Linked DNA regions of Persicobacter psychrovividus. The protein of the gene in region 1 interacts with the protein of each later gene in a pairwise test. Links are inferred from orthologs where the notes say so. Each region holds a gene or a part of one and is shown in the gene's direction. Other genes may lie near its edges. The genes, in order: gyrB and gyrA.

What was found.
Region 2: the proteins of gyrB (region 1) and gyrA interact in binary tests that used the Escherichia coli proteins (3 or more experiments, as listed by UniProt). The link is inferred for Persicobacter psychrovividus from one-to-one orthologs.

What each region holds. Positions count from the first base shown.
Region 1 is NZ_AP025292.1:1,056,078-1,072,283, reverse strand. The notes cover bases 7,930-10,815. They hold gyrB (DNA topoisomerase (ATP-hydrolyzing) subunit B), read left to right. Parts: upstream 7,930-8,334; coding sequence 8,335-10,296; downstream 10,297-10,815. Outside these bases: pyk (pyruvate kinase), read right to left, coding at 156-1,598; AABK40_RS04865 (thymidylate synthase), read right to left, coding at 2,466-3,260; AABK40_RS04860 (outer membrane beta-barrel protein), read right to left, coding at 3,341-4,063; AABK40_RS04855 (hypothetical protein), read right to left, coding at 4,396-4,884; AABK40_RS04850 (tetratricopeptide repeat protein), read right to left, coding at 4,948-5,664; AABK40_RS04845 (histidine phosphatase family protein), read left to right, coding at 5,840-6,469; AABK40_RS04840 (beta-ketoacyl-ACP synthase III), read right to left, coding at 6,757-7,746; AABK40_RS04830 (REP-associated tyrosine transposase), read right to left, coding at 11,157-11,711; ppk1 (polyphosphate kinase 1), read right to left, coding at 12,445-14,601; AABK40_RS04820 (DUF6359 domain-containing protein), read left to right, coding at 14,816-15,973. UniProt on the Escherichia coli protein: DNA gyrase negatively supercoils closed circular double-stranded DNA in an ATP-dependent manner to maintain chromosomes in an underwound state.
Region 2 is NZ_AP025292.1:1,774,142-1,790,629, reverse strand. What follows is about bases 8,868-12,035. They hold gyrA (DNA gyrase subunit A), read left to right. Parts: upstream 8,868-9,250; coding sequence 9,251-11,821; downstream 11,822-12,035. Other genes in these bases: AABK40_RS07610 (tetratricopeptide repeat protein), read left to right, coding at 11,853-12,035. Outside these bases: signal peptide peptidase SppA, read right to left, coding at 1-882; folK (2-amino-4-hydroxy-6-hydroxymethyldihydropteridine diphosphokinase), read left to right, coding at 986-1,480; AABK40_RS07645 (sensor histidine kinase), read left to right, coding at 1,482-3,008; AABK40_RS07640 (response regulator), read left to right, coding at 3,241-3,699; AABK40_RS07635 (hybrid sensor histidine kinase/response regulator), read left to right, coding at 3,741-5,348; AABK40_RS07630 (response regulator), read left to right, coding at 5,459-6,526; AABK40_RS07625 (FKBP-type peptidyl-prolyl cis-trans isomerase), read left to right, coding at 6,712-7,656; AABK40_RS07620 (hypothetical protein), read left to right, coding at 7,660-8,829; more of AABK40_RS07610, read left to right, coding at 12,036-13,106; AABK40_RS07605 (gamma-glutamylcyclotransferase), read left to right, coding at 13,334-13,756; AABK40_RS07600 (hypothetical protein), read right to left, coding at 13,797-14,234; AABK40_RS07595 (glycosyltransferase family 9 protein), read right to left, coding at 14,243-15,271; AABK40_RS07590 (DNA polymerase/3'-5' exonuclease PolX), read right to left, coding at 15,276-16,488. UniProt on the Escherichia coli protein: A type II topoisomerase that negatively supercoils closed circular double-stranded (ds) DNA in an ATP-dependent manner to maintain chromosomes in an underwound state.

The sequences.
Region 1 (16,206 bases):
CAATAATCTGTGGACAATAAAAAATTGCGCGGTAAAGATTGATCACGCCATTAGTTCATCGCCATGCAGCGCACCAACAAAAAAAGGGAGTCCATTGCTGAACTCCCTTTTCAAGATTGACAGATTAAACTGCCTATGATTAACTCACTTGAGTCTTATTTTGCAGCCTCAATTTTTGAACATTTAATCATGTTTGTACGGCGCTCTCCGTCCATTGGGAAAGAAGAAACATGTACAACAATATCGTTCTCACGAAGGGCATCTTCGTTCATCAACACTTTTTCAGTGTGCGCATGCAATGCCAATGATGAAGTGAATGTTTTTGGTAACAAGAATGGCTGAACACCCCAAACCAAGTTCAATTGTGTCAAGACTGCTTTGTCGTTGGTGAACACAAAGATTTTGGCTTTTGGACGGTATTTCGCAAGGTTTGTCGCTGTAAAACCTGAAGTTGTACTACCGATGATCGCCTTTGCGTTAATTGAAGAAGCCAACTGCGTACCTGATCTTACCACTTCTTTAGACATGAAGTATGGAGATTCTGGCGTAGAAGGGTAAGTACGGTCATACTCATACTGAGAAGACTGCTCTACAGTGCGGCAAATATCAGCCATCACTTTTACTGCATCCAAAGGATACTGACCAGCAGCAGACTCTTCTGAAAGCATTACGCCATCTGCACCATCAAATACTGCCGTAGCAACATCGTTGGTTTCAGCACGTGTAGCGATTGGGTTTTTCACCATCGACTCCAACATTTGTGTCGCAACAACTACTGGACGCGCCTTCTCGTGACATTTTTTGATGATTGATTTTTGTACCAATGGCACTTCAGCAGCGTTGGTTTCAATTCCGAGGTCACCACGTGCTACCATGATTGCGTCTGATGCTTTGATGATCGAATCGATATGTACCAATGCTTCAGGGCGCTCAATTTTAGAAATGATACGGCATTTTTTTCCAGCATCATTAATTTTAGTACGCAAGAATTCTACATCAGCAGCCGTGCGCACAAAAGAAAGTGCAATCACATCTACTTCATGTTTCAGACCGAATTCCAAATCAATCAAGTCTTTCTTCGTCAATGCTGACTCCGAGATATTTGTATCAGGAAGGTTAATTCCTTTACGTGATTTCAACAAACCACCTACCAATACTTCCGTATGAACTTCATCCGCTTCAATACGCTTCACAACCAACTGTAAACGACCATCATCAATCAAGATTTTTTCGCCTACCTTTACATCGTTTGCAAAGTTTTGGTAAACAGTAGATACTTTTTCAGACGTACCCTCGCATTCTTTAGTCGTAATGATCAATGGCTGACCTGCAACGATCTGCTGACCATTATCCTTCACCTGACCTACACGGATTTTTGGTCCCTGCAAATCCTGAAGAATCGTGATGTTAAAATCGAACTCTTTGTTAATTTCGCGGATCGTGTTGATCACCTTCAGGTGGTCTTCATGAGTTCCGTGAGAAAAGTTCAATCGCATAATGTTAACACCTGCAATTGCAAACTGCAATAACATTTCTTTGGTACTGCTGGCTGGGCCAACAGTTGCCACGATTTTCGTACGCTTAGTGGAAATGGACATCTTATTATTTCGTTTTTTTATTTGCATTCAAATGTAGGGATTAAGCAGTAGTGGATACATGATACGTATCATCAAAAAAAGCCAAGCGCTTGAGTCTTTGCAACAACCTCAAATACCGGCCTGTTTTCAGGATCTATTTTACCACAAAACAATTTATACACTTCTATTTTTAAGCAATTCGCATAATTTGAACAAATCACCAAATCGGCTTTTTTTGACCCACTAACCTCTTAGCACCTTAGATTAAATTGAAATGGACAAAAATTGTTTCTAAGGAACATACTTAAGTTTAAATGATACATAAATATCATTTTAAAAGACAAGAAACAAGCCTTGATATCTTTTGCATTAGCTGAAAGTTTTTATATTTCGCACTAAAACATCAATTTTTATTGTCCGCTTTTTGTTCGTGCGAACAACAATGACACAGACCACTAAAATGGGCTCAAATCACTCCTTTCCATGGAAAAATGGCGTTGAAACATCATTTGACCACTAACAATCGGTTGCGCGGTTTCCGTTTTTCGTGAAAAAATGGCTTTGGCAAGTCTGCAAACCTCCGACTTTTGGCAGCCTACAAGATATAATGGGGGTGCACAAAATATTGACACCATTAAAAACAGCACTTTTCAGATCCTATTTTTACAAAAATCAGATAGTCAGGTTTACATGACCTTCCTACGGGTGTTGATCATGGCATCAATTGATTTATACAGAAAAAGGGCAACACCGCTATGAACGTCTTGCCCTTTTATGGTCAGTGTATGCTGAAGCTACACTTATTATAATGTATTGATCGTTGCTTGCCGCCAAATTGGCAAAATGAACCGTGATTGTCCGATTCATGCAGATTCAACATGTTGCTGATTAAACAGAAACGGCTGCTTTAATATGTGGGTGCGGATCGTAGTTCACCAACTCGAAATCATCAATTGTAAAATCGAAAAGATTTTTAACCTCAGGGTTGATTTTCATTTGAGGTAAAGCACGTGGCTCACGACTCAACTGAAGTTCCGTCTGCTCAAGATGATTGGTATATAGGTGGGTATCGCCGAAAGTGTGAACAAACTCGCCCAACTCGAGCTCACAAACCTGAGCCATCATCATCGTCAGTAAGGCATAGGATGCAATGTTAAATGGTACGCCGAGGAAAAAATCCGCCGAACGCTGATACAACTGGCAGGAAAGTTTACCGTCAGCAACATAAAACTGAAACATGGTATGACAAGGAGGCAAGGCCATCTTATCAATCTCCCCAACATTCCAGGCATTCACGATCATGCGTCGGGAATCTGGATTGTGCTTAATTTGCTCGAGCACTTCAGCAATCTGATCGATGGTACGACCATCTGCTGTGGCCCATGAACGCCACTGAGCGCCATATACAGGTCCGAGGTTCCCCTCTTCATCAGCCCACTCATCCCAGATACGCACCTTGTTTTCCTTCAGGTAAGCAATATTGGTATCACCTTTAAGAAACCACAGCAACTCATGAATAATGGATCGCAAGTGCACCTTTTTGGTGGTCAGCAAAGGAAATCCTTCTGCAAGATTAAAGCGCATTTGGCGCCCAAATACTGAGATTGTCCCTGTTCCTGTACGGTCTTCTTTTTTAGTGCCATTCTCCAGGATGTCTTGCATCAGGTCAAGATATTGCTTCATGATGATATGATATGTTGTGCGTGATTTTCTTTTTTAACACCCAAAGGTAAGGAAAAATGAATTTACGAACCACCCCAAGGCTAAAAATGCATTTTCTGATTTCGTTTTCTCGGGTTGGGCTTGGTCCAGTCACGGTTACGGTTCTTGCCAGGCTTGGAGCGCAACACTTTCGGCAGCCCATCTCTTTGCGGCATACCGAAGTAATAGCTCAGGCTGAACTGTATATTATATTGTTTGAAGGTCTCCCCTTCGACATGGTTCAGGTCCCGCATGCCATTTTGATAGGACAGCGCCAGACGAATCGGCCCCATATCGAAGCCACCAGTAACATTCACCCCCATGTCCCAGGGCTCAATATGGCCTTCCTGTCCGCCCCACACCAGTTTATTGCCTTCGGTATCGGTTCCATTAAGGTGAATTTGTCCATAGAGCCCTCCATATATAGACACCGCCATGCCGTCAGCCACCTCCACACGAAAACCATAATTTAGCGGAATATTGATCACGTTCATGGCGTAGGTCTGCTTGATATTCTGATAGTAGACATGGTACCCTTGCGACTGATAATCCACACTCACATTCCATATCATAAAAGAGAAAAACTGCTGTTCAAAACCCACGCCAAGCATTGGGCCGAGTCTTGAATCGGTAAATGTCCGTAGCTGATCGGAATCAATCAACAGGCTGTTGCCCAACACGGCACCTGCTTTAATATTGATGCGCTGTGCTTGTGCCTGAAAAGAGGTCAGCAACATAAAACACACGATCAGGGTGCCAAAAAGGTCAAGTAATTTTCTTCTCATATTATAAGGTCAATATTGGTCGTCAAAAAATTAATGCAATTTACTCATTGCTATATACTAAAACAATTGCGGAGGTTTGCCAAAATCCGCCACAAAATGTTGAACGGTTTACACGGCGCTAAAGCCCACGGCTATTGTCTGATCTATTTATTTACAGATTAATACTTATGCTGATTCCTCCTATGTTATGCAGGTCCTGCCGCTCTGACCAAGTAATAGACAAAATAATGCAGACTGTTCGGTAGGTTTCCGTTATTGCCGTTGTCAAAATACGATGCCATATTTACGATGACCGAAAAAACCTGTGTGAATCGCCCACACAACGGCACCGTTTAACGCTCCTGCAGAGGGCTCAGCCGTTCATAGCCCAGTTCATAAATTTCATGTTCTGCCCAAAAGCCGATCCATACTTTACCATTCCACCGATAGACGACCCTTCCAGCATAAGGAGCGTCCTCTTCTTCATACTGAAAATCAATCAGTAAATAATCCCCGAAAAGCTGCCCCTGTCCCCACTGCGGGCTGCCCGTCTGCCCAATTTGCCAATGCGCATCAATGCCTTCATCGGATTTATTCAGTTGAATAATCCCCACATAGTAAGCCGACAGCATCTCAGGGTTATGGCCATCCAGGGCATAATGCGATGAAAGATTTACAGCGGAAGCTTCCCGATGCTCCAGCCCCTCTAATTCCAGTCCGTACATCTGAATATAATCCTCATACATCCGATTGAACAATTTTGCCACTTGCGCTTCATTCGTTACAGTGGCAAACCGCCAACGGTCGGCATTACGTTGCTTAAGCCATCCCAGCATATTCATGATCACCCTATTATCTGATAAAAATGCAGCGCCTCCACAGGCCCTGCATTTTCAATGTTTATTCTATTTACAAAAAGCTTCGAGGCTTTGTTTGGCATCTTCAGAACCTAAATTTGCCGCACGACGCCAAAACTGACAGGCCTTTTCATCGTCTCCTGCCTGCTTGGCCATCAGGCCGAGGAAAAAGTGCGCCTCGGCATTGTCTGCATTCAGTTTTATGGCTTGCATAAAGTCGGCCTCTGCCGCCTGCTGATCGCCCATTTTCAAGTGCAGCTGTGCCCGGTTATAAAACACCGTTCCCTGCTCGGGTTGCAAATTGAGTGCAAAATCATAATCTTTCAGTGCCTGCTCAAAGTTATTCAGCTTAACCAGCACAAAAGCCCTGTTATTGTACAGGTCCACCATGTTGGGCTTCAGTTTTATGGCCTGATTATAGGAGGCCAGTGCCTCTGCCCACTGCGAGAGCATCCGCTGTGCATTCCCCTTATTGTAATAAGCCTTGTATTCCTGTTGGTCTATGGCAATTGCCTGCGAGCAATCCATAATGGCAGAATCATATTTAGCTTCACGGAAATACACCACCGCACGCATATTAAAAGCGGTGGCATTATCGGCTTGGCGATCCACCACCCTGCTGAGCCATTGTTTGGCCTCAGCAGTATTGCCAGCGTTGAGTGCTACTTTTGCTTCCTGCATCATATCCTCCACCGCAGGCTGACAGGCCATCATTAAACCTGCCAGGCATAATGGGCGCAATATCTTGATTGTTAATTTCTTCATGGGTTTGGTTTGTTGGGAGGTCGTCAATGGTTTTAAAAAGTCCAGCCATGGGGTCAAGACCACTGCGACGACCACTAAATTATAATTCACCACAAAGCTAATAGATTCCGTTAAAAGGAATGGAAAATATCCCTGATTATCGTAATTTCGGATTCCCTTTTGACAGAAATTCAGTATGAAAAAAACAATTTACATCGCAAGACACGGCCAAACGGATTATAACAAGGCTGATTTGGTGCAGGGCCGAGCTATTGATGCGCATTTGAACGACTACGGACAAGCACAGGGCGACGCCATGTCTGAAGCTTTAATGAAGGTCAGTTTCGATAAAATTTACACTTCTTCTCTTCAAAGAACATGGGAAACCGCCCGCCTGTTATTGGAGAAAGGCTATCCTACTGAAGCGGTAGAGGGGCTTGATGAACTGCATTATGGTGTTTATGAAAACACGCCGATTAATCAGGAAGGTGATAATGTATGGAATGTGATGAACCAGTGGATTGAGGGCAACCCGAAGGCGAAAGCAGAAGGCGGAGAAAGCCCTGTTGAGGTGCAAAACCGACAAAAAGAAGCCCTTGAGGGTATTCTTGCGGAACCCAACGAGCAAACCATCCTTTTGGTGATGCACAGTCGGGCAATTCGTATTTTGATGTGTACCTTACTGAAAAAGCCCCTCACCGAGATGCATACTTTCACCCCAAAAAATACGGGCATCACCAAATTCAGCTACGATACGGTGAGCAAGACTTTTGAACTGATCGAGTTCAACAATACCGAACACCTTGAAGGCTTGGCGCCTCAGTAAGAGCGAGTTTAAAACTTCAAATTCGCGACGATAATTTGGTGTATAGTAGAAGTGATCCATCATTCCACTTCAATACCAATCATCTGAATTTGCAGCAGGATGGTCAGTTTTAAACGCACCCTTAGTAAAACCAAAAAATGAAACAAAAAAATGCCTTGCGATCACCACGATCACAAGGCATTTTTTTCTGAAGAAAATCAATTCCTCCCTAAATTGCTTTAAATATTTAGCTGTACTGAGGGATTATCGAGGCAATCAACCACCGCCTCAGCGCCATCAGCCTTCGGTTAATACGCCCATTTCAGATATACACTTCCCCAGGTAAAGCCTCCGCCGAAAGCTGACAACACAATATTGTCCCCTTTCTTGAACGACTGCTCCCATTCCCACAAACACAACGGAATTGTGCCTGCAGTGGTGTTCCCATACTTATGGATGTTTACGGCTACTTTGTCCATACCCACCTGCAAACGCTGCGCAATGGCTTCAATAATCCGTTTATTGGCCTGATGTGGAATGAAATAGGCCAAATCCTCGCTACTCAGCTTATTGCGCTCCATAATCTCCAGCGTAACGTTGCTCATGTTCGTTACCGCATGCCGATAAACCTGTCGGCCATCCTGATAGAAATAATGGTCGCCATTCTCAACGGTTTCATGGGTTGGCGGATATGCAGAACCGCCACCTTTCATCATGATCATGTCTTTACCGACCCCGTCGGAGTTCATCACACAATCCTGAATGCCTAAGCCTTCGGCGTTGGGCTCCAATAAAACAGCGCCCGCCCCATCGCCAAACAGAATGCAGGTGTTGCGGTCTCTGTAGTTCATCACCGAGGACATCTTATCCGCCCCAATCACGAGTACTTTTTTATATTGCCCAGAAGTTACCAAAGCGGAACCTACATTCAGTGCATACACAAAGCCACTGCAAGCGGCTTGCATATCGAATGCAAAAGCCCCCTGAATACCCAGCGCTTCACACACCAAATTGGCAGTGGATGGAAATAACATGTCGGGAGTCATGGTTGCCACCAGCACAGCATCAATTTCCTGTGCCTCAACATCCGATTTTGACAACAAATCCTTAACGGCCTCAATTGCTAAAACAGAAGTCCCTTTCCCTTCTCCCTTAAGAATCCTTCGTTCTAAAATTCCTGTCCTGCTAACGATCCAATCGTGGGAAGTTTCCACCATAGTTTCTAAATCAGCATTCGATAGAACATCCTCTGGCACATAGCCACCGACAGCGGTAATAGCTGCATTTTCTATGGTCATGGTATCGTTATAATGAGTTATTCTCTAAAATAAAATGATAATTGTTTTCAAAAGTAAGAAATAAGATCCAAATGTCGCAATATAAAAGTCGTAAAAAACACAATTATTAACGCAACATGCAGGCCTCACTTATCCTTCTGAGTTTCCTAAAAACAAAAACATAGCAACATCATTGCCAAACTTCCATTTTCGCATAAAATTTATAATATCATTTTGCCTTTTCCGCATTTTCCATATTCTTTTACCGTCTGAAAAAGACAGTAAAAAAGTTAACTTTCTCCGCCAACAACGATCAATCCTGTTTCCCTTTAAAAAAAACACTTTTATGGCAGCAAAAGGCGGATTTCAGGCCTTAAAAGGAGGGTTTAAATTAGATTTTTAGGGTGAATTATCGTATTTTTGACAAGTTGTGAGCGTTAGTAAATCGAAGCCATAAACGCTGTGCTTTTCTTTCAAAAAGCAAAGGGTTTGGCCGAAATTTTTCAGGTGATTTTTCACCCACAATAACGACGATAACACTTGAAGCTCCGTGCTTTTACCGCAGGGAAGCTTTAATTTACAAAGCAATTCAATTGGAATTAAAATAACATGAGCGAACAAACCAATAAACCAACTGGCGGAGATTATTCCGCAGGGAATATTCAGGTTCTTGAAGGCTTGGAGGCGGTAAGAAAACGTCCAGCGATGTACATCGGGGATGTTGGCATCAAAGGTCTTCATCACATGATTTGGGAAGTGGTCGATAACTCTATCGATGAAGCCCTTGCTGGTCACTGTGACACCATCAACGTAAGCATTCATGAGGACAACTCCATTACCGTAAGTGATAACGGACGTGGTATTCCTGTCGGGATGCACCCAACGCAAAACAAATCTGCCCTTGAGGTCGTGATGACCGTTTTGCACGCTGGTGGTAAATTTGATAAAGACACCTACAAAGTATCGGGTGGTCTGCACGGCGTAGGGGTATCCTGTGTGAATGCACTTTCCAAGGACATGAAAGTTACCGTTAACTCCAATGACGGTAAGGTTTATGAGCAAAATTACAAAAAAGGTATTCCTCAGCAGGATGTATCGGCCGTAGGCGAAACAGATATTACTGGAACAACAGTATGGTTTCAGCCTGACGACTCGATTTTCACCCACCATGAGTATGTATGGGATCGTGTAGCAAACCGCTTGCGTGAATTGTCATTTTTGAATGCTGGTATCAGCATTATCCTGACAGATTACCGCGATCTTGATGAGCAAGGAAATGCGATCACGGAAACGTTCTTCTCTGAAGGCGGCATCAAGGAGTTTGTAGAATACCTTGACAATTCCAAAGAAAAACTGATTCAGGAGGCTATTTACGTTGAAGGGGAAAAATCAGGCATTCCAGTACACGTAGCGATGAGCTACAATACTTCCTACTCTGAAAACGTGGTTTCTTATGTCAATAATATTAACACCCACGAAGGGGGAACACACGTTTCTGGCTTCCGCAGAGCACTGACCCGTACACTGAAAAGCTATGCCGACAAATCTGGTTTGTTGGAAAAGGCAAAGGTGGACATCAGCGGTGACGATTTCCGTGAAGGATTAACAGCCGTAATCTCTGTAAAAGTTGCTGAACCTCAGTTCGAGGGTCAGACCAAAACCAAATTAGGTAACTCAGATGTTGTTGGAGCAGTGGATTCTGCTGTTTCAGAAATGCTTGCTACCTATTTGGAAGAAAATCCAAAAAATGCCCGTCAGATCGTTCAAAAGGTGATTCTTGCCGCGCAGGCGCGTCATGCTGCCCGTAAAGCAAGGGAAATGGTTCAGCGTAAAAACGTGATGAGCTCTACCTCGCTTCCTGGTAAATTGGCCGATTGTTCTTCTAAAGATGCATCGCTTTCTGAATTGTACCTTGTCGAGGGTGACTCTGCAGGTGGTTCTGCCAAGCAAGGCCGTGAGCGTGAATTCCAGGCAATTCTTCCTTTGCGAGGAAAAATCCTAAACGTTGAAAAAGCACAGGAGCACAAAATTTACGACAACGAGGAGATCAAAAACATGATCACCGCCATGGGCGTACGCTTCGGTGTTGATGGTGATGAAAAAGCACTGAACCTCGAGAAACTCCGTTATCACAAAATTGTGATCATGACGGATGCCGACGTCGATGGTTCTCACATCCGTACCCTGATCCTGACGTTCTTCTTCCGCTATATGCGCGATTTGATTGACAACGGCTATGTGTATATCGCACAGCCACCATTGTACCAGGTGAAGAAAGGTGCGAAGTCACAATATTGCTGGGATGAAGAAGGCCGCATGAAAGCCATCGCTGAAATTGGCGCTGGTGATGAAAGCAAAGTAAGCATTCAGCGATACAAAGGTCTTGGAGAGATGAACCCTGAGCAATTGTGGGAAACAACCATGAACCCAGAAACAAGAACCATGAAATTGGTAACGGTAGAATCTGCAGCACAGGCAGATCACCTGTTCTCTATGTTGATGGGCGATGAGGTACCACCTCGCCGTGAGTTCATTGAAAAACATGCAAAATATGCCAATATCGATACCTGATTTTAGGGTCGTTAAAAATAGAAAAACCGCTGTAATTGATTTTACAGCGGTTTTTTTTGTGGGTGGGATAGAATGTATGACTATCACGAGTGGGACTGTCGCGTGACTCTGCCTCGTGACAAACAACAATAAGCATTATCAGGGGCTGTTGCATGACCGTAATTTAAAACTGCCCTACAAAATTTTATTCTGTTTGGTACGGGTGATCCCACGTGCTCGCCCAAAAATAGCGTTACAATGACTGTTTCGGTCAGGCACACAGGCCTGACCCTACCAAAACGAAATATTATTTGGTGATATAAACTACAATTCCAGTTATGCACCCTCCGATTGCGTAAAATAATATTAGGGACTTTGCCAATTGAAAAACACACTAAACCGACTCCATTACCTATCGCGAGACTCTGTCTCGTGACAAACTAATAGCTATAAACAATTATCACGAGAGAGACTCTCGCGATAGGATTAGCAGAAAAGAATACCTTGACTAAAAACACACCTGTCGCGGGACTCCGTCTCGTGACAAACTAATCACAATAAGCAATTATCACCAGAGAGACTCTCGCGATAGCGTAAGCAGAAAAGAATACCTTGACTAAAAACACACCTGTCGCGTGACTCCGTCTCGTGACAAACTAATCACAATAAGCAATTATCACCAGAGAGACTCTCGCGATAGCGTAAGCAGAAAAGAATACCTTGATTAAAAACACACCTGTTGCGTGACTCCGTCGCGGGACAAACTAAATCACAATAAACAATTATCACGAGACAGAGTCTCGCGATAGGGTTAGCAGAAAAGAATACCTTGACTAAAAACACACCTGTCCCGAGACTCCATCTCGTGACTTTCCATTATATCACCACATCAAATAACAATCAATTAAAGGCACGCGCCCTCCCCCACTATATTCCATAGCACTACTTAGCCTCCACGCCTCAGGGGTTTCGACAAAACCTGCTTTTACAGGATTATAATGAAGATAATCCACTTTTTGCTGAATAATAGTATTCGTATTTAATTCAACAGGATGCGATTCATATTGCCATAATTGATGTTTATCAGCGCTTTTATATTGGCGAGAGGCTTGAGAAAAACGACCCATTAACCAATTTTTTCTACTCTCCTTTGCTGAAGCGCTTATCTCCTTTAGCATTTGATGTGACGTAAATCGCTTGAACTCACCAATGGTTTTACCTAATGAATTTTGTTCTGATCGAGCAATCAAATGAATATGATTGGTCATCATGCACCAGGCACCTATTTGTAAGCCTTTATTTTTCTGACAAAACCGAAGTGAATCAATGATAATTTGTTGATGATCTTTCCTTGTGAACACATCCATCCAATCCACCACTGACATGGTCAAGAAATGAAAACGGCTTTCGTCTTTGATCTTGTATGCACTTGACATTTTCTTGTTTTTGATAATTGCTTATCAATTACGGTTTATGCCATGGTAAAAAGAGTAGGTGTAGGTTTTTTGATCTAAATTAAAAAATTGAATGAAAACATTTCTCGACACAGTTAGATTTAAGGCTGCACGCTGTCTTCCGGAAAACTGATCAAAATAAGCACTTATCATGAATGGGACTGTCGCGAGACTCCGTCGAGGGACAAACTAAATCACAATAAACAATTATCACGAGACAGAGTCTCGCGATAGCGTAAACTAATAATGTGCTCAATTAATTGAAAAACACACTAAACTGACTCCACTTCCTGCCGCGAGACGCCGTCGCGGGACAAACTAATAGCAATAAGCAATTATCACGAGAGAGACTCTCGCGATAGCGTAAACTAATAATGTGCTCAATTAATTGAAAAACACACTAAACCGGCTCCACTGCCTGTCGCGTGACGCCGTCGCGGGACAAGCTAATCACAATAAACAATTATCACGAGAGAGACTCTCGCGATAGGGTAAACAGAAAAGAATACCTTGACTAAAAACACACCTGTCGCGTGACTCCGTCTCGTGACGAACTAATCATAATAAGCAATTATTACGAGAGAGACTCTCGCGATAGGGTAAACAGAAAAGAATACTTTGACTAAAAACACACCTGTCGCGTGACTCCGTCGCGTGACAAAATAATCCTCATAGGCTTTTCCGAAGATCAGCGATAAGCATCTGCGAAAAAGCATTATTTTTTCGTTGTGGTCGGAGTGGATTCTTCCACTTGATCCGCAAATAAGGACACTTTTTTGATGGCCGTCGCCCGTACTTTAAAAAACTCCTTATGCACATTGAACTTTTTCTCTCCTTCTTGCGGTTCCCGGCGGGTAAAGTTGCCATCCTCATGCATAGAATAGGCATTCACATTGTCCTTGAGGTTATAAGCCAGAATGTTGGTTACCTGCTTTTTAAGCAATTCATCCGTAATGAGGTACAAAGACTCCAGACGACGGTCAAAGCTGCGCACCATCACATCAGCAGAGCCTGAATACAACAAAGGGTCGCCCTGATTGTGGAAATAATAAATTCGGCTGTGCTCCAAATAATCGCCTACAATAGAGATTACCTCAATATTCTCACTCAAACCCTGACGCTGTGGGCGCAAACAGCAAATTCCACGGACGATCAGCTTCACGGGCACTCCCTGCTGAGAGGCATTATAAAGCGCCTTGATCGTTTTCTTGTCCTGCAGGGAATTGATCTTGATGCAAATACCTGAGGGCAAACCTTGCTTGGCATGTTGCGTTTCCTGATCAATCATCTCAATCAACTGATCACGCATATTGGTTGGCGCAGTAATCAGGGATTTAAATCGGTTAGGGTTCGAATGCCCCGTAATCACATTAAAAAACTCCGCCACATCTTTCGCATATTCCCTTTTGGTGGTCAGCATCCCCAAATCAGTGTACAGCTTCGACGTGGATTCATTGTAATTACCACTTGACATGTGCACGTAAGAGGTAATGCCTGATTCCCCTTTACGCACAATTAAGCACAGTTTTGTGTGGGTTTTAAAGTTGGAAATTCCATAAATCACAAAGCATCCTGCAGACTGCAATCGTTTCGCTGCCGCAAGGTTGTTTTCTTCATCAAAACGGGCTTTGACCTCAAATAAAACCGAAACGTGCTTTCCATTTTCTGCGGCTTTCAATAGGGCCTCCACAATTCTTGATCGCTTTGCCAAACGGTAAATGGTAATCTTGATCGACAACACCTTTGGGTCATCAGCAGCCTGATCCAGCAATTCAAGCAATGGATCCATATTATTGTAAGGGTGATGCATCAACACATCACGCTTTTTGAGTACCTCAAGCATATTTTGCTCCCCCTTTGGAGGCAAGCTCACTGGCCGTACTGGCGAAGGTTGCTTAGGAAGATGCGCACGCAACAATCGGTGATTGACGATGCCCCAAAAACGGGTATAATCCACCAGACTCGCCTGGTGCATCCTGAAAATATTGTCCTCATCAATCAGCCAACGCTCTTTCAAAATCGCCAAAAGGTTGGGATCAGGATTGTACTCGGTCTCCAGCCGAACCACGCGACCCGTTTTCCTTGTTTTCAGCTTCAGGCGCAACTCATCGAGAAAATTCGCCTCAATATCATCCGATTCCTCCAAGGTAAAATCACCATTTCTCGTGATACGGAACAGCGTCAGCGAATCAATCACCACATTGCGGTAAAGCTTCTGCATATAATAGCGGATCACCTGCTCAATCGGAACGAACAACAGCAAGTCCTGACGCTCGATCTCATAGAATTTCGGTAAATTGGCAGGAATCTGTACGAAGGATAATTTATGCTGATTTCCCCCATCTTCCGCTTGCGTCCACACCCCAAAGATCAATAACTTATTCATCAACAGCGGAAAAGTATGGTAATTATCATAGGCCATTGGTGTCAACATCGGGAAAACCGTCCGATCAAAAAACTCCTCCACTTCCGCACGGTCATTCATCGTCAGCTGATCCAGATCGTTTTCAATCCGAAAGCCACTGCCCTCAAACTGATCCACTAGACTTAAGAACAAACTCTGTTGCTGATTCACAAAGCGCTGAGTTTCTGCAAACAGCCGCTTCTTGAACTGATACTCCCGCAACTTCGAGTAGTCCGTGCGCTCCTTACCGTAATCGATATAATTATACAGCGAGCCCACTCGGATCATGAAGAACTCATCGAGGTTTGAATCTGTGATGGCCAAAAATTTAAGCTTCTCCAGTAGGCTGCGATCTTTTTTCGCCTGATCAAGCACACGCTCGTTGAACTTCAACCAGCTTAAGTCCCTGCTGATCAAGTCACTGCTGTCAATTAATTTGGAAATCCGATCTGTTTCTACTGAAGCCATATATTTTGAATTGTAATTTTCTTATTCACTCGTGAACACCACTACCTTCAATTTACGGATTTCAGCACACAAATAGAAATCAAAAATTCCACTATTTACATGATATTCCATAAATCACAGAAAAGAATCCTACCCCAATGTTCCACTGAAATCCTTCACCACAGAAATGTGCCTTATTTTCCAAAGTATATCAGCATAAAATCTCTTGAACACTATGCTGAAATATTGTCTATGGCTGAGCATACTGCTTGCCGCCTGTACAAAAACCCAGGTCGAGGAACCTATGGGAAAAATTCAATTTCGTGGCAGCGTCGCCAGCCTCAATCATCGACAGGCGGACATCGCTACTATCGATCATATCCATATTGAAATCACCAGTATGGACGATGCTCAATCACTGCAATTTGGCCCGCTGCCTATTCAGCTGGCTGATGGTCGTGTATCCTTTGCACCTATCGAGCTTCCTGTCGGGACATACCAACTGACTAAACTGGAAGTAAGAAATGCACAGGCTGAGCCCCTGTATTACACCCCCGGCCAGGAAAGTGAATTGTGCCGACAGTTTATGGCCATCGATGCGTGTTTGCCGCTTGATTTCAGCATTGCTCCGCTCGTCACCAATACCATAAACCTGACCACCATTAGCGTAGCAGCGCCAAAAGCACCGCAAGAAACAGGCATTGGCATGGAGGTTACACTGATTGAGCTCATCCCCTTCAACCTCGTTGCGCTTCGGTATATTTGTCCACTGAACGGCTGGGAATACTTTCAGCAAGCGCCTCAAATCACAGATTCACAAGGTCGGGAAATCCCCTTTGCAAGGATCAATGAAAACCACGCCCAATACCACAGTCTGCTTGTCGAGTCGGCTGAAAAATACCATATTGACTTCCAGACCGAAGAAGCCAAAAAATCGCTGGAGCTCTCCCTTACCGAATTGAAAGCCCTCGACGGATCCCCTGTTACGTTTCAGTTTGACACCATCGCCTGTAATAATGAGGAGCCTCCGACACCTCCTGCGGAAAACCCTGAACTCGGCCTGACCATCAATGAAGCCTTGTCAGCACCTCTGGAAACCGAAGCAGACCTACACGGATATATCGTCGGAACAACCTCCTCGGGTCCAAACTTTAAACTGACAGCGCCCTTCACTTCCTCCACAAATATCGCATTAGCGGACACGCCCAATGAAACCGTTGTCACAAAAATTCTCCCCCTTCAGCTACCCAGCGGTACTATTCGGGAAGTGCTCAACCTGAAGGATAATCCGGACCTGTTAGGCAAAAAAATTGTTGTTAGAGGAGGAACGCTTCAAAGCTACTTCGGAACAACAGGCCTCAAATCACCGAAGGAATATGAAATATTACCCTGATGCACTTTCACGAAAGGCTGAAGGACTTACATCCGTAAGAATTTCAGCCTTTTGGAACCATTACCAATATCTAAAAATTGAACTATTACAAGAATACAGCTGATAATGGCGATCTGTAATTTATATTTCAACTTGCATTTTTAGACCTATGATCAACTTGCCGTCATTACCTTCAATATGAATGTTAAATGTAACCTCCATACATTTTGCCATCCAAAAATATAGAAATAAAA
Region 2 (16,488 bases), 720 kb from region 1 along the record:
AGTATTCAAATACGCATTCAGACCGATGCAGTGCAATTTATCATCCTCCTCAAGTCCCGATGCTTTTTTCAGCAAATCAACCACCTGATCTTCATAATATAGCTGATCTACAAGGTGGTATTTCAGGGCGTCTTTTGGACCACGAACAAGCAGGCTGTCGGAAATATGTTTTACTTCCTTTTCTGAAAGGTGGCGATCCTGACTGATTTCGGCAATCAGGTGTTTGTTCAGCCCATTGAGCATTTCAGTGTATTGCAATCTGTTCTCTTTACTCATGTCCTTTCTGAAGTAAGGCTCCACCGCACTTTTGAAATCTCCCACACGGAAAATTTCTGGCTTGATGCCCAATTTGTCGAAAAGACCTTTATAGAAAGTAATGTTGGCAGAAAGCCCCTTCAGTTCCAGTTCCCCCGCAGGGTTCAGGAAAACGGAATCCGCAGCAGAGGCCACAAAGTACGAAAGCTGAGAATAATAAGGAGAATAGGCATAAACGGGTTTATCCGTGGTGTTCTTAAAATGGGCAATCATGCGTCGTAACTCAAGCGCCGAGGCAGGGCCAGCCATAATCTGTGGTGCTTCCAGGTAAACGGCAGTGATATTGTCATCTTCTGCTGCATGGTTAAGCGCCTGCTCAATTTTGTTGATCCCAATCGAAGATTCTTTGCCAAGAAGTTTTCCCAGGCCATAGCTTGGGTCTTCGTCGGCACGGTCCACAATAGGGCCATCAAGCTTTATGCGAAGGACGGAAGCCTCCTTGAGGGGCTGCTTGGTGTTGCCTGAGGATCCTACGGCCCCCAAAATACCAATCAGCAGCAATACTGAAATCAAGGAAAAGATTCCCAAGCCAATGATTACGGCCAGAACATTTTTAAGAAATTTCATATTTTAAAATTAGGTTGTTTTTTCAGTTCATAAATAGGATAGAAATATAATAAAATATCTAATTTTGAGCTGTTCAATTTATATGTTAGGGTAATATTCGAGGATGAGAGGAGTATATCTGTTATTAGGGAGTAACCTGCAGGATCGTGAGGGCTTGCTGAAGCAGGCCGTGGAGGAGATCGAAATCTCCGTGGGGAAGGTGTTGAAAGCCTCTTCGGTGTATGAAAGTGAAGCATGGGGCGTAACGGACCAGCCGGCGTTTCTGAATCAGGTGCTTGAGGTGGAAACAGCACTGGAGGCCTATCCGCTACTGATGGCCATTCAGCAGATTGAAATAAAGCTCGGCAGGGTGCGCCACGAACGCTGGGGCGAACGGACGATGGACATTGATATTCTGTTCTTCGGGGAGGAAGTGTTGCAAAGCCAGCGGTTGACCGTCCCGCATCCAGAACTCCATAACCGCAGATTTACCTTGCTGCCGCTGATTGAGGTAGTGAAAAACAAACAGCACCCTACTTTGGGTTACACCCTTGAGCACTTGCTGGAGCAGTGTCCCGATAAATTGAAAGCATGGGTTTATAAGCCAGAAATGAAGTAACATGATACAGTTTGATAGCAATTTTAAAGCCTGGGCAAGCGATATTCTTTCGCAGGAACGAATGGTGGGCTTTGTGATTTTTGATAAGGCATTTGAGCTTGTGCACATGAATGAAAAAGCCCTGGAGATGTTTTCGCTGGATGCCGAACAACTCCCTGGCAGGCATGTCAACAGTCTGTATGAAGAAGAATACCACAGCGAGCATTTCAATGCCATAAGGCGGGTGCAGCGGTTTGCGCCTTCGGCGGATCGGTTGGTGGCCGACGAGCTGATGATGCAGGCGGTCAAACGGAATGGTTATGTGTTTCCTGTGGAGGTTTGGCTCTCGATCAGGCTGATCGATGGTGAGCCTTATTTTGCGGAACTGATCTTGGATAAGTCCCAGGAAGCGATTTTGGAAAAAGGCTTTACGGAAAATACCAATAAGCTGAATGCGATCATTAATAGTGCTGCAGATGGGATTGTTACCCTTGATGCCCAGGGGAATATTGAAACGGTAAACCCGACGGCAGCCAACATTTTCGGGTATCGTCAGCGGGAACTTTATGGCAAAAATTTTCAGGAGTTGGTGCATCCTGACGATGGCCTTGATGAAGATGGGAAAGTCAATCAGATTTTCCTTTCCTACGAGTCGGGTGTCAGTATTCCGTCTTCAAGGGAAATTCTGGGACGTTCAAAAAGTGGGGAAATGCTCCATGTGAAATTGTCGGTAGGGGTGGTGCATTTGCCCGACCGAAAAATGTTTACCTGTATTCTGCACGACCTTTCAGCGATTAAAGAAGTGGAGGAGCAATTGAAAAGTTATGCTGAAGACCTTGAGCGCTCTAACAGGGATTTGGAGGAGTTTGCCTATGTGTCTTCCCATGATTTGCAGGAACCCTTGCGGAAAATTCGTGCCTTCGGGGATCGTCTGATGACCAAAGAGCAAAATAATTTGTCGGAAACGGGTGTTGATTACCTGAACCGCATGATGAATGCCGCCAAACGGATGCAGAAGCTGATCAACGATTTGTTGCGATTCAGCAGGGTAGGCTCTAAGAAAGCGGCCTTTCAGCCCATCGACCTTAATCATATTGTGAAGGAAGTACTGAACGATTTGGAGGTCGCCATTGAAAAAGAACAGGCCGTTGTGGAGATCGATGACTTGCCGGAAATTGAGTCCGACAGCAGCATGATGCGTCAGTTATTTCAGAACATGATTTCCAACGCCCTGAAATTCCGTTCGCCAGACCGCCCTCCAGTGATAAAAATTACCAACGAAACGGCCGAAACGGCCAATGGAAAGCAAAAGTATGTACAGCTGGCCATTATCGATAATGGGATTGGTTTCGATCAAAGATATGTGGACAAAATCTTTACCATATTCCAACGCCTTGAAGGTCAGAAGTATGAAGGTTCGGGGGTAGGCTTAGCCATTTGTAAAAAAATTGTTGAGCTTCATGGTGGTCAAATAGAAGCAAAAAGTGATTTGGGTCATGGTTCTCGCTTTGCTTTTAAATTATTGAAGAAAGGCTCGAAAACATATTAATACTGTTTTTATCAGGTCATTATGTAATTTATTATTACTTTAGTTGATGGAAGTGTGAAGCGTTAGTGATATTCATCATGGTTTTACTTTCTCTACTTTGATTTTTTAACTTAACAGTTGTTTTAATCTTTAAGAAGGAATATACTTACACATCAATCTGCCAGAATGGTGCAGCCTTATTGTACTTTTCCAATATATTGATAGTTGCTATATTTTAACTTAATTCATTAGTATGATTAAATCTTCTCTTCCAGTAATTTTGATAGCGGACGATGATGCCGAAGATCGATTGTTGGCGCAGGAAGCGCTCGAAGCAAGTGATTTTAAAGGGAAAATTTATTTCGTGGAGGACGGAGAGGAGTTAATGGATTACTTGCTGGGTAATGGCAAGTATAGCGATCGTCAGGTGTATCCAGTGCCTTCTTTGGTACTGTTGGATTTGAACATGCCCAAAAAAGACGGCAGAGAAGCCCTTAGGGAAATCAAAGCATTGAATGAATACCATAGTTTGCCTGTTGTGGTGCTCACGACCTCTTCCAATGATGAGGATATTGTTCGCTCCTATGATTTAGGGGTTAACTCATTTTTGAACAAGCCTGTCCGCTTTGTCGATTTTGTCGCACTGATGAACTCGCTATGCACTTATTGGTTTGGCTTCAATAAATACCCTATCGCCCCTCAAATGCGGTAGCGTTTTTGGCGACGCCAATTTTTAAAAGATTTTGCCCTAATATGGATGAATTAGTAAGAATCCTTCTTATCGATGACGATGAGGAGGATTTCATAATTACACGGGATATTATTTCTGAAATCCCGAACAGAAATTACACGATCGACTGGATTTCCAATTTCAGTGAGGGGCTGCAGGCCATTCGCCACCACGATCATGAGGTTTACCTGATCGATTATCGCTTGGGTGCTTTTACAGGTATTGAACTGATTCAGGAAGCGAAACAAAGTGGCACAAGGGCGCCGATGATTTTGCTTACAGGTCAGCTGGATCAAAATGTCGATGATCAGGCCGTGATGGTTGGCGCCGCAGATTATGTCTATAAAGGCGGGCTGAATTCCTATATTCTCGACCGATCAATTCGTTATTCCTTGCGCCATATGCAAAACCTCAATCAGATTCGGGTTTTGAATGAAGAGCTGGAGCAAAGGGTGGAGGATCGTACACGGGAGCTGGCTGTGGCCGTAAAAAAACTCAAACGCTCCAACGATTCCCTCGAAAAACAAATAGAGGTGCGCCGATCTACGGAAAAAGCATTACGGCAATCCCAGCGCCTATACAAAGCCATTTCCCGAAATTTCCCGAAAGGGATCATCTCAGTGCTCGACAGCGATTTCTGTTTCGTCTTTGCTGATGGGCAGGAGCTGGATCAGTTGCAGGTAGCCTCCAAGCAAATGGTGGGGCGCCATTATACGGAATTTCTGAAACCTGAAGAAAAGGTGAACTGGGAAGCGGAGTTTACCAAGGTGTTCCGTGGCGACACGGTGTCTTTTGAGGTAACGATCGGCAAAACGTCCTATCACGTGAATGGCGTGCCTTTGTTTAATAGCCTCGGCTATGTAAAGCAAATTTTGCTGGTGCACCAGAATATTACCGAGGCCAAAAAAGCCGAGGAGGAAATCCGCCGTGCCCTGGCCAAGGAAATTGAACTCAATGAGCTCAAGACCCGATTTGTAACCACCGCTTCGCATGAATTCCGCACCCCACTGAGTACCATCCTTTCTTCAGCTTCGCTGATTGGCCGCTATACGGAAAGCAGTCAGCAGGAGCGTCGGGATAAGCACGTGCAGCGGATCAAATCGTCGGTCAATAACCTGACGGGAATACTGAATGATTTCCTTTCGATTTCAAAACTGGAGGAAGGGAAAATCAAGCACACCCCCGAACCAATGCAGGTGGATGATAAAGCACAGCAAATTATCGATGAGATTCAGGTATTGTTGCGGAAAGGGCAGAAAATTGAATATGCATTTACGGGCGATTCCCAGGCCTATATTACGATGGATATTCAGATTTTCAAGAATATTTTGCTCAACCTGCTTTCCAATGCCATCAAGTATTCTGGCGAAGGGAAACTGATTTTCCTTAATGTCGACCTTACGGATGATCAACTGGCCATTACCATCAAAGATCAGGGGATGGGGATTTCAGCAAGTGAACAGGTGCATATCTTTGAACGGTTCTTCCGTGCCAATAATGCTCAAAATATTCAGGGAACGGGCCTCGGGCTTAACATTGTCAAGAAGTATGTCGATATGCTCAATGGGGCCATCCGTTTTGAGAGTGAAGAGGGGATAGGGACGACCTTTTTTATAAATATTCCATTGTAATGAATTTGCATGTAGATTCATGCGAAAAAAATAGTTAATTTGCAGTGGCACTTTATTCGGTGCTTACACAATGCGCTTGTATTGTCATTGCAATTAATCAAACTAATTGAATGAAAAAGATTCTTCTGATAGAGGATAACCCAGATATGCGGGAAAATACCGCCGAAATTCTGGAGTTAGCCAATTACCAAGTACTCACTGCTGAAAATGGTAAAGTAGGTGTTGAGAAAGCAACCAAGGACCTTCCTGACCTGATCATCTGTGATGTCATGATGCCTGAACTCGATGGGTACGGCGTACTTTATCTTTTAGGGAAAAACCCGAACACGGCGAGCATTCCTTTTATTTTCCTGACCGCCAAGGCGGAAAGGGGCGATTTCAGAAAAGGGATGGAAATGGGTGCTGATGATTACCTGACCAAGCCTTTTGATGATATGGAGTTGTTGAACGCTGTGGAATCAAGACTGAAGAAAAATGACTTGTTCAAAAAAGACTTCTCTCAGGATTTGGGTGGTTTGGATGATTTCTTCAGTGCTGCCGAAAGTGGTGACCTGGCTTCCTTGTCAAAAGACCGTAAAGTAAAAACCTACAAGCGTAAAGAGATCATCTATCATGAGGAAGCGATTCCAAACGGTTTGTTCTTTATCTCTAAAGGGAAGGTGAAAACCTACAAAACCAATGAGGACGCCAAGGAATACATTACAGGGCTTTTCAAAGCAGGTGATTTTATTGGTTATATGGCTTTGCTGGAGATGACCAACTACACTGAGTCGGCGATGGCGCTGGAAGATTCTGAAATTTGTTTCATTCCTAAGGAAGATTTCTTTGCCCTGCTTACAAGCAAAAGGGATGTTGCCCATAAGTTCATCAAAATCCTTTCGAACAACCTCAAGGAATCGGAAGAGCGTTTGTTAAATTTGGCTTACAACTCGGTTCGTCAGCGGGTGGCAGAAGCGTTAATTATGCTTGAAGGACGTTATAACGAAAGTGAAAATTCTTCGGAATTCACCATGTCCATCACTCGTGAAGATTTGGCCAATATCGTAGGGACGTCCACCGAATCGGTGATCCGTACTTTGGCAGACTTTAAGGAAGAAGGCCTGATTCAGATTCGGGGAAGAAATATTAAAGTCGTAGAACTTGGTCGCCTGCAGTCGATCAAGAATGGTTTTTATTAAAACCTTCCACATGACTTTAAGAACACCCAAAAATACAGTTAATGATGTTTTTGGGTGTTTTTTTATGGTTAATCGTGAAATTGTGCCCAATATCTTTTGATTTTAAAAGAATAAACTCAATTTTCAACGTTATTTACACGAAACAGGTGTTTGGTGAAGCTCCGTGGGGCATTGCCTTTTTTAATATGATAAATATAAAACGACTTCTTTTCTTTTTGGCCATCACGTTCAGTCTTGGCCTGACACAATGTACCAGCCCAATGGTAGAGCGTATTGTGCCCGTGGAAAAGTCGGTGGAGGATTATATTGCTGGCGCTGGCCTGGATTATCAGCAACAGGGGTCAGGATATTATATTAGCACAATACAGGCGGGCAATGGCACACCCATCAGTGTAAATAATGTGGTGGAAGCACGTGTTACCGTCTATGATTTAGAAGATCAGAAAATAGATGACGCCGTTCAGCGGTTTAGGGTAGGGCAGCAGGCTATTTTGCCCCTTGTGCTCGATGAGGCATTATCGACCTTGTCGGAGGGGGCTGAAGTGCGCATTTTGTTGCCTTCGGAATTGGCATGGAAATCCTTTCCGTTTCGGCAATTGCCTTCCAATTCATCCCTGAGGGTGGATGTTACCGTTACAAAAGTTTTTTCTGAAGCAGACTGGAAAGCGCAGGATTTAGAAAATGCCCGATTGGTCTTTGAGCAGGTGAAAGGAAATTTGCAGGAAGTAAATTTATCCAGCCGTTACTTTTATGCCAGCGAATCCACCATCAGTCAGCCCACAACAACTGGGCGGTTGAAGTGTGGTTTAGAGGCTGTTAATTTGGACAAAGAACAAGTAAGCCTGAAAAGCGATACAACCCTATATTATGACTCGGCCATAGAAAATAACTTGTTTGAAGGGCTTAATGATGCCTTTCTGAGCCTGGCGCCCAATGCCAAAGGTTATTTGGTGTTTCCTTCGGAACTGGCCTATGATGCAGGCGTTACTGTCGTGCCCGCTTTCTTGCGGGAGGAGTGTGCTGAAAATGGCATTATTGCTCCTTTATTTGCGGATTTAAAACCTTTCGGGTCGATTATCGTGCGAGTAGATGAATTCACTCCTAATGTCACCAACCCCCAAACTCCCTGATCAATGCGTAAATTACTTGTCATACTTATGGTATTCGCATTTTGGGGCGCCGTCAATCCTGAAAAAGCAGTGGCGCAGTACAACCTCTCGGATGTGTACGCCACCCGAACACCGATCAAATACAGTCCCTTTCGCAAAATATTAAATATGTTCTCCCTCGATGTCGGGGTGGGGTCAGGTCGAGCGTTTTATAATCAGGATTTAAGCGGTTACGATCTTTACTATCAGAACAATATCCCGATGCTGGGCTTGCCTCAGGAGAATGGCGGAATGGACAGTGTTGCATTTTCCAATTGGCTGACCGACCCTCAGCGGGTGGCGATCAACGGCAATACTGGCGCAGGAGGCAATTTCCCTGATATTCCCACACCTATTCAGCCCGGAGGAGGGATTAATACCGGCGTGATTGATTCGGCTGGTGCGGTTACTCATTTCCCCGCAGGCAGTTTTCCTGAGTTGGGGTATCGTGGGGTGGCAACGACCGTTCCCATTAACCTGTCACTCTTTTTCAATTACAAAAAATTTAGGGTGGGTTTAGGCTTTGAGGCCGAACACCACAAATTATCTTACCTGAATCCCTACAACAGTTACGATAGCCAAATTGGTAGTCATGTGGTGGATATCAGTACCTGGAACTTTAAATACAACCTGTTGCTGGGTTATAATTTCTTTGATTTTATGGGCTGGTCTTATTATGCCGAGCTGGGCATAGGGAAATACAATATGGGCAAAGCCTTCAATGAGGCGGTCAATCATCCAAGCATTGATGTGCAGTTGGCCATGCCGATGTATTATAATGTGTCGGAGTATTTCAGATTGTATGTGCGCCCATCTTATGAGATGCGCAGCTATAACACCGTTCTGCCGCAAACCACCTCAAGCATTAAAACCAGTCAGAATGGTTTTTCGATCAGCTTTGGGCTGAGTTTTACTTTCCCAGAAATCAAGCGTTGTCCTATTCCCAATTGCAGTACACAACAGAAGCATCAGCATGGCGACAGAGCTTTCAGGGGACAGCCAATTTTTTATCCCCAAGACCCGCAAATCGGGCAAATTCCCCAGTTTTATCAAAAACTCAGATGGAAGAAATTACCCCTGCGCAAAGGCAAAGGGAAGTCTTCCTCAGGCAGTAAAACAAATAATGCCAGCGACTATTCCAAAGATGCTGAGTAAGTTAGCCCGATAACCCTTAAAAATTCATCTCATTTTTCGATTTTTTGTATTTTGGTAAGATTATTGTTTAATCTTTGCCAATGACTTTTTATTCAAAATGAATGAATTTTATAGCCCTGTCCAACCTTTAACAAAGATCCCTGTTCCTCAAAAACTGATATTTTAAATTCTTGTTTAACATAATGTATCGGGGGTAAAAAAAGGTTCAAGAGCGGAAAACGCAGGAAAAAGGCTGATTTTACGAAAAATCGCGATTGAAGAGGGGTGGATTAAGATTTTTTTTCTTGAAAAAAGATAAAAGGGCGGCAGAATTTACTGCAAAAACGGTAGAATCTGTTATTTTTGTGAACCTCGTTAGAGGTAAGCATTATTTCATAAAGCGCTCCCAATTTTTTGGGGGAATCAGTATTTATTTTTGAATATGGCAAGAGGAGAAAATGAAAATATCATCCCTATTAATATAGAGGATGAAATGAGAGGCGCCTACATTGATTATTCAATGTCTGTAATCGTTTCTCGTGCACTGCCTGACGTTCGTGACGGCCTGAAACCCGTTCACCGCCGTGTCCTTTACGGGATGCTGGATCTTGGGGTAACTTACAATAAATCATACAAGAAATCTGCCCGTATTGTCGGGGAAGTTTTGGGTAAGTATCACCCGCATGGTGACTCATCAGTTTATGATACCATGGTGCGTATGGCACAGGATTGGTCATTGCGCTATCCTTTGGTAGACGGACAAGGGAACTTCGGTTCTATTGATGGTGATTCTCCTGCAGCGATGCGTTATACTGAGGCACGATTAAAGCGTGTTTCTGATGAGCTGTTGCAAGACATCAATAAAAATACCGTAGACTTTCAGCCAAACTTTGATGACTCCATGAAGGAGCCGTCGGTTTTACCCGCTCGTTTGCCCAACTTGTTGTTGAACGGGGCTTCTGGTATTGCCGTAGGTATGGCCACCAATATGCCACCTCACAACCTGACGGAGGTCGTGAATGGAATTACCGCTTATATCGATAATAATGATATTGAAATCAGTGAATTGATGACGCATATTACGGCGCCTGATTTTCCTACTGGTGGGGTGATTTATGGTTTCTCAGGTGTTAAATCGGCCTTTGAAACAGGACGTGGACGAGTAGTATTACGTGCCAAAGCGACGATCGAAACCATGAAGAATGGCCGCGAGCAAATTATCGTGACCGAAATTCCTTATATGGTGAACAAGGCTGCGATGATCGAAAAAACTGCCGCCCTTGTTAATGAGAAAAGAATTGAAGGTATTGGTGATATTCGTGACGAGTCTGACCGTAAAGGTTTGCGCATTGTTTATGAATTGAAAAAAGATGCGGTATCGAATATCGTTCTCAATAACCTTTATAAATATACTGCACTTCAGTCTTCTTTCGGTGTCAATAATGTGGCTTTGGTAAATGGCCGACCACTGACGTTGAACCTGAAGCAAATCATCAAGTATTATGTGCGCCACCGTCACGATGTAGTGGTTCGCCGTACGCAGTATGAATTGGCAGAAGCGGAAAAACGTGCGCATATCCTTGAAGGATATTTGATCGCTTTGGATAACCTTGATGAGGTTATTCGTCTGATCCGTGCTTCGCGTGATCCTGAATTGGCCAAAGCATCATTGATCGAGAATTTCTCGCTTTCAGATATTCAGGCGAAAGCCATCCTGGACATGCGTTTGCAGCGCCTGACAGGTCTTGAGCGTGATAAGATCAATAATGAATATGCAGAGCTGAAGAAAACCATCGATTACTTGACTTCAATTCTGAATGATGAAACCCTTCGTATGGACATCATCAAAGAGGAATTGGCGGAAATTAAAGAGCGCTATGGTGATGAACGTCGCACTGACATTGTTCATTCTGCGGATGATTTCGATGTGGAAGACTTTATCCCGAATGAAGAAATGGTTATCACCGTTTCCAACGAGGGCTATATCAAGCGTACTTTGTTGTCGGAATACAGAACACAAGGACGCGGCGGGGTAGGTTCGCGTGGTGCATCTTCTAAAGAGGATGATTTCACCGAGCTGATGTTTGTGGCTTCGGCACACAACTACCTGTTGATCTTCACAGAGATGGGGCGTGTATTCTGGAAAAGAGTGTACGAAGTGCCTGAAGGTTCAAAAACTGCCAAAGGCCGTGCAATTCAGAACCTGATCAATATTGAGCAAGGCGATAAAGTTCGCTCGATTGTCAATGTGAAGGATCTCAAGGATGAAGATTATGTGAATAACAACTTCCTGATGATGGTGACCACCAAAGGGGTGGTGAAGAAAACCATTCTGAGTGCTTACTCTCGTCCACGCCGCGACGGAATCAATGCCATTTCTATTAATGAAGGCGATCGTCTTTTGGATGTAGCCCTTACTTCAGGAAATGATTACATCCTGCTCGGTACACGTGCTGGTCAGGCAATCCGATTCAATGAAGCGGATGTTCGTGCAATGGGACGTAATGCCACTGGGGTTCGAGGAGTTACCTTGGCCAGTGAGGATGATTGCGTAATCGGAATGGTTCCTGTAACGGATGCTGACAATGCCAATGTACTTGTAGTAAGTGAAAATGGCTATGGTAAACGTTCATTGGTTTCTGATTACCGCGTAACCCGCCGTGGTGGTAAAGGGGTTCGTGCGATGAACGTTACTGAAAAAACAGGCCAGTTGGTGGCGATCAAGCAGGTGGAAGATTCTGACGACCTGATCATCATTACTAAATCTGGTATCCTGATCCGTATGGCTGTTGAAGGCTTGCGTGTAATGGGACGTGCAACGCAGGGAGTGAAATTGATTCGCCTGCAGGAAGAGGATGAAATCGCTTCCGTAGAGCGCGTGGAGCAATTGGAGGAAATGGAAGTGCTTACAGAAGAGGGGGCAGAGGCCACCACTGAAGGCGCTGCTGAAACTCCTGTAGAGGATGCTCCTTCAGCAACTTCTTCTGATGAAGAGGAAGAAACAGAAAATTAAATCGACTATTCTATAATTTATTTACAACGTTATGAAACGATTATTTGTGACGGCAATGATGGTAGCTTCTATGAGCGCCGTTTCATTTGCTCAAGTAACAAAAGGTTCTTCTACTAAAGCACAGACTTTGCTTACTGAAGGTAAAGTGGATGAAGCAAAGACAGAGATTGACAATGCTTTCTCTTACATGCAGGATCAGGTAGAAAAAATTACGGCGAAAAAAGGCGCAGAAAAAGCGGCAAAAAAAGCTCCTAAGGCTAAAGATTACTTGGCTAAAGGTAAAATCTATACTGCTTTGGCGCTTAAAGATACTGCAAATATCGACGAATCACTTTTGAAAGAAGGTGTGGCGGCTTTGCATAAAGTAGATGATCTTGAAAAGCCAAATTCAACTTACCCTATTATGGCTGATCAGACGATTGAGTCTACTTGGGGAGCGATCTTTAATCAAGGAGCGACTGCTTACGGTGCTGCTGATTACAAAACGGCGGTAAAATATTTCAACCAGTCGAAAATCATCAAAGCGGATACTACTGCTTTCTTGTACTCTGCAATTGCCGCTTCTCAGGAAGGGAGCATGCAACAAGCCACTTTGGATAACTTCAAAGGGTATATCGAAGCGAAAAAAGCATTGAATGATACTGCTGACATGTTGTATTATCAGCAAGTGATCTATTTGGAAAAATCTTTCAAAGAGGATTACCAAGCTGCTTTGGATGCTGTGAATGCTGCACGTGTTTACTACCCAACGGATAAAAACATGATCCAGGAAATGGTAGGCTTGTACTTGAAATTGGAGCAGCCTGATATGGCGATCGAGAAAATCCAAAAGGAAATTGACGCTGATCCAAAGAACGAAGTTTTGTTCTATGACTTGGGTTACGTTTATGACCAATTGGCGACAAGCGCTAAAAAGAATGAGGATAAAGAGGCAATGACAGCCTATTCTGCTAAAGCATTGAAAGCTTATGAAGATGCTGTTGCGGTTAATCCTAAGTATTATGATGCAGTATTTAACATTGCTGTAAACCACTATAACACTGCTGCTGCAACTTGGAACGAAGCCAACGACATGTCGATGGACGAGTACCGTAAGCGTGGTGCTGAAGTGGAAAACAAAGCAAAAGAGCAATTCCGTAAGTCTTTGCCATTTTTCGAAAAAGCTCGTGAGTTAAAGCCTAACGACAGAATGTTGTTGGAGACTTTGGCGGGTACTTACCTAAAAATTGGAGATAAAGCGAAAGCTGCGGAGATTCAAAAGCAATTAGAATCAATCCCTGAATAATCATTTGATTGATATTCATCAATATTTAAAAGCCTGAACTTTCGAGTTCAGGCTTTTTTTATGTTTTTAAGAGGCTTGATTATCAGTCGGTAAGCGGAAAGTTGAAATTTTTTAGAGGAAAAACGTATCTTAATTTTATTTTAATACGTTATAGCATCCGACCTAAATTTATTGTTAATTTAGAACGATATTAAACAAACCACTATACCATATTCAACCTTACAAAAATGACAACTCAACTTTTCCTATTCGGCCCACTGACAGAAACTGAAAATCAACTATTGGTCTTTGGTAAGAAATTTCAGCATAGATCTGCCACCCTGGATAATTTTACGATCTGTTGTGACGAGCAAACGAATAAGCAGTTTTTACGCCCAGCACCGAGCTGTGCCGTTTCAGGCATTGTCGTCGAGATTGAGCCTAAAGAAAGACGGGTGATGGAACTCTGGGAAGGCAAAGCTTTTTCTTCTGCTGAAATACTGAAAGTGAAAACAGGCGGCAGCGCAGTAGAAGCCATTGTCTATATCGGCCTAAAGGATGGTAAACCGATCGAGGAAGGACAAAGCCAGAGATTACTCAACAAAAATATTGACTTTAAAGGGATGGATTTGTTGTCGTGGTATAAAAACGAAAAATGCCAATCTGTTTAGAACAAATAGGCATTCTTGACCCAATAAAGGGATCGCGCTATTAACGAATTTCCTTCAGGGCGAAAAAGCCTGTCAGAAGCAATAAAAATGATTTTACAAGCTCAAGGGAGAAATACCAAAATTCAAGGGTGCTTTTCCCATGGGCAATCATTTTTAAGGAATCGAGCCAGTAACCGCTAATCTCTGGCAGGAACCGAATACTCTGGAAGATCAATATCAGTACAATCAGAATATAAGTCCAGAAAACTTTCGCTTTAGGGATCGCAAAAAAGATGCTCACCGCAAAGACAATCGCCAGATAAATCTCCATTTTATTCAGACTGGTAAAGACCATTTTCCCTGCGCCCATCAAATCCACCGTCAGGTCCGCTTTCATGGCTTTTGCCGATACAGTATTATGAACAAATGAAAGCCCGATGATCAACCCCAACCATAAAAATGGTATTCCAACGCGCAACTCTCTTCCAAATCTTTTCAACTGATTAATCATGGTAAATAAAAATCGAATGTCAAATCTTTCATGCATTTAAAGTGCCCTTTCGGACATTTCTTTAGCCCTGATTTTGAACAGGGGCGACATGATAATTTGTTATTTTCAAAAACAAAAAACTTCGTACCGTAGGGGTGGAAGTTATTGGGAACTGTCCCGCCCCAAATGCTGTAAATAGTCTTTTTGAATGCCGCCGCAATGTGCGTAAGTCCTGTATCATGGCCAAACACGTAATCGGCGTGTTTTACCAGTGAGGCGGACTGATTCAAACTGAACTTTCCACAGCCGTTAAAGATAACGGTTTTTTTGCCTAATTCCTTCAATCCTTCCTCATATGGTGCATTATGAGGCTGTTTTTTGAAAAACTCCTCCAGGCGCTCCCCATTTTTCTGATCTTCGGGCCCACCCACTAAAACAATCGGCCGACTGATCTTATCACATAATTCAACCATCTTCTCAAAGGGAAGAATTTTTGTGAATTTCGTGCCACCAATCACATAAGCAATATAGCCTTTCTGAAACTCCTCAGGGAGCCACTCTTTTTCCACCTCATCTTTTTCAGGAATAAAATAATCCATTCCTTCCTGATCATTGACCACACCCAAGGGGCGTACCGCATCCATATACCGATCTGTTACGTGAACATTCGGCATATAATTGATCTGAAAATTAGTGTACAGGAATCGTTTAATGCGAAGCTTGTCATAAGTAGAAGAAGGGGCATTGAGCGCCCACTTGATGCGTGCCGTCCGCAGGTTATTATGTAAATCCACAATAAAGTCGAATTCCTCCGCTTTCAGCTCGGCGATCAAGGGTTTCATGCTGCCATCCAGCAGGTGAAGCTTGTCCACATAGGGGTTGGTCTCCATCAGTGCTCTGAATCCTTTTTTGATGGCAAAATGGACTTTTACTCCCTTAATTTGCTGTTTCAGGCAGCGAACCACGGTAGAGGTCCAGGCGATGTCACCAATAGAGGAGAATCGGATGACCAATATTTTCTTGATATTTTTTTGATCTATGGACATATATTTATTGAATTCTGGATTTTCGTTCCGCAAAGTATGCCGCCACCTCTTCCCGCGATTTTGCATTGAAGGTGTCTTTGATGGTCAGCCCTGCTTTTTTGGCCACTTTCACCCCATAACGCATGTCATCAAGGCCAGTGGTTACGTGTGCGTCTGGGTTAATGGAAATCATGACACCCTTGCTGACGGCATAATTGACCCACTGCCAGTCGAGGTCGAGTCGCCATGGATTGGCATTAATTTCAATGATTACCTGATGTTCGGCACAGGCATCGATAATACGCTGGTGATCGATCGGGTATCCCGCTCTTTTCAATAGCAATCGGCCAGTAGGATGTCCCAGCATTGTGGTGTAGGGGTTTTCTATGGCGCGAAGCAATCGGTTGGTGGCGGTTTCAAGATCCATTGACAGGTTGCCATGAATAGAAGCAACAATGAAGTCAAAAGTTTTTAATATTTCTTCAGGATAGTCAAGTTCGCCCTGTTGAAGAATATCTGATTCAATACCCTTGAAAATTTTGAAATCTTTGAAGGAGGCGTTGAGCTCATCGATCTCGGCCTGTTGTGCCAAAACGCGCTCGGTACTCAAGCCATTGGCATAAGCGGCCGTCTGGCTGTGGTCAGAGATACCGATATATTTCCATCCTTTAGCGATACAATAGTCTGCCATTTCCTGCAGGCTGTTCATGCCGTCAGAATAATGGGTGTGGTTATGTATTGGCCCTTGTAATGCTGCTGTGGTTATAAGGTCTTCGGCCTTGAATTGTTGCGCCCATTCCCACTCATGGGTTCCATTTCGCATCGGCAATTGAATGAATGGCAGTTCCGCCGCTTCGTAGATTTGCTGCTCATTTTCAAAAGTCTTTTCTTCCAATACCATTCGAAGCGATTGACCACTCTTTCCTGCTTTGTTGAGGTGTTGCGGCATGGCGGTTCTTTTGAACTTTTCAGCAACAAAATCAGCCTGATTCACAAAATGAATCGTGGTCGGTAAACTGATACCCGCCACTTTGCCCCGAAAAGTAAAAGGCCCAGAGGTTTTAGGCGCTTCCGTGAAGTCTTCATGCGCTGTTACCTGCTGGTGTGTACTGATGGGCGTCAGGGAGCCGATCAGCATTTCCAGTGCACTGATCTCTGGCAGGTCCATTGCGAAATCGCCCACCAAAGCGATAGAAGCTGTCGGAAGTATTTCCTTCACCTTTGCCATCAGGCGCTCG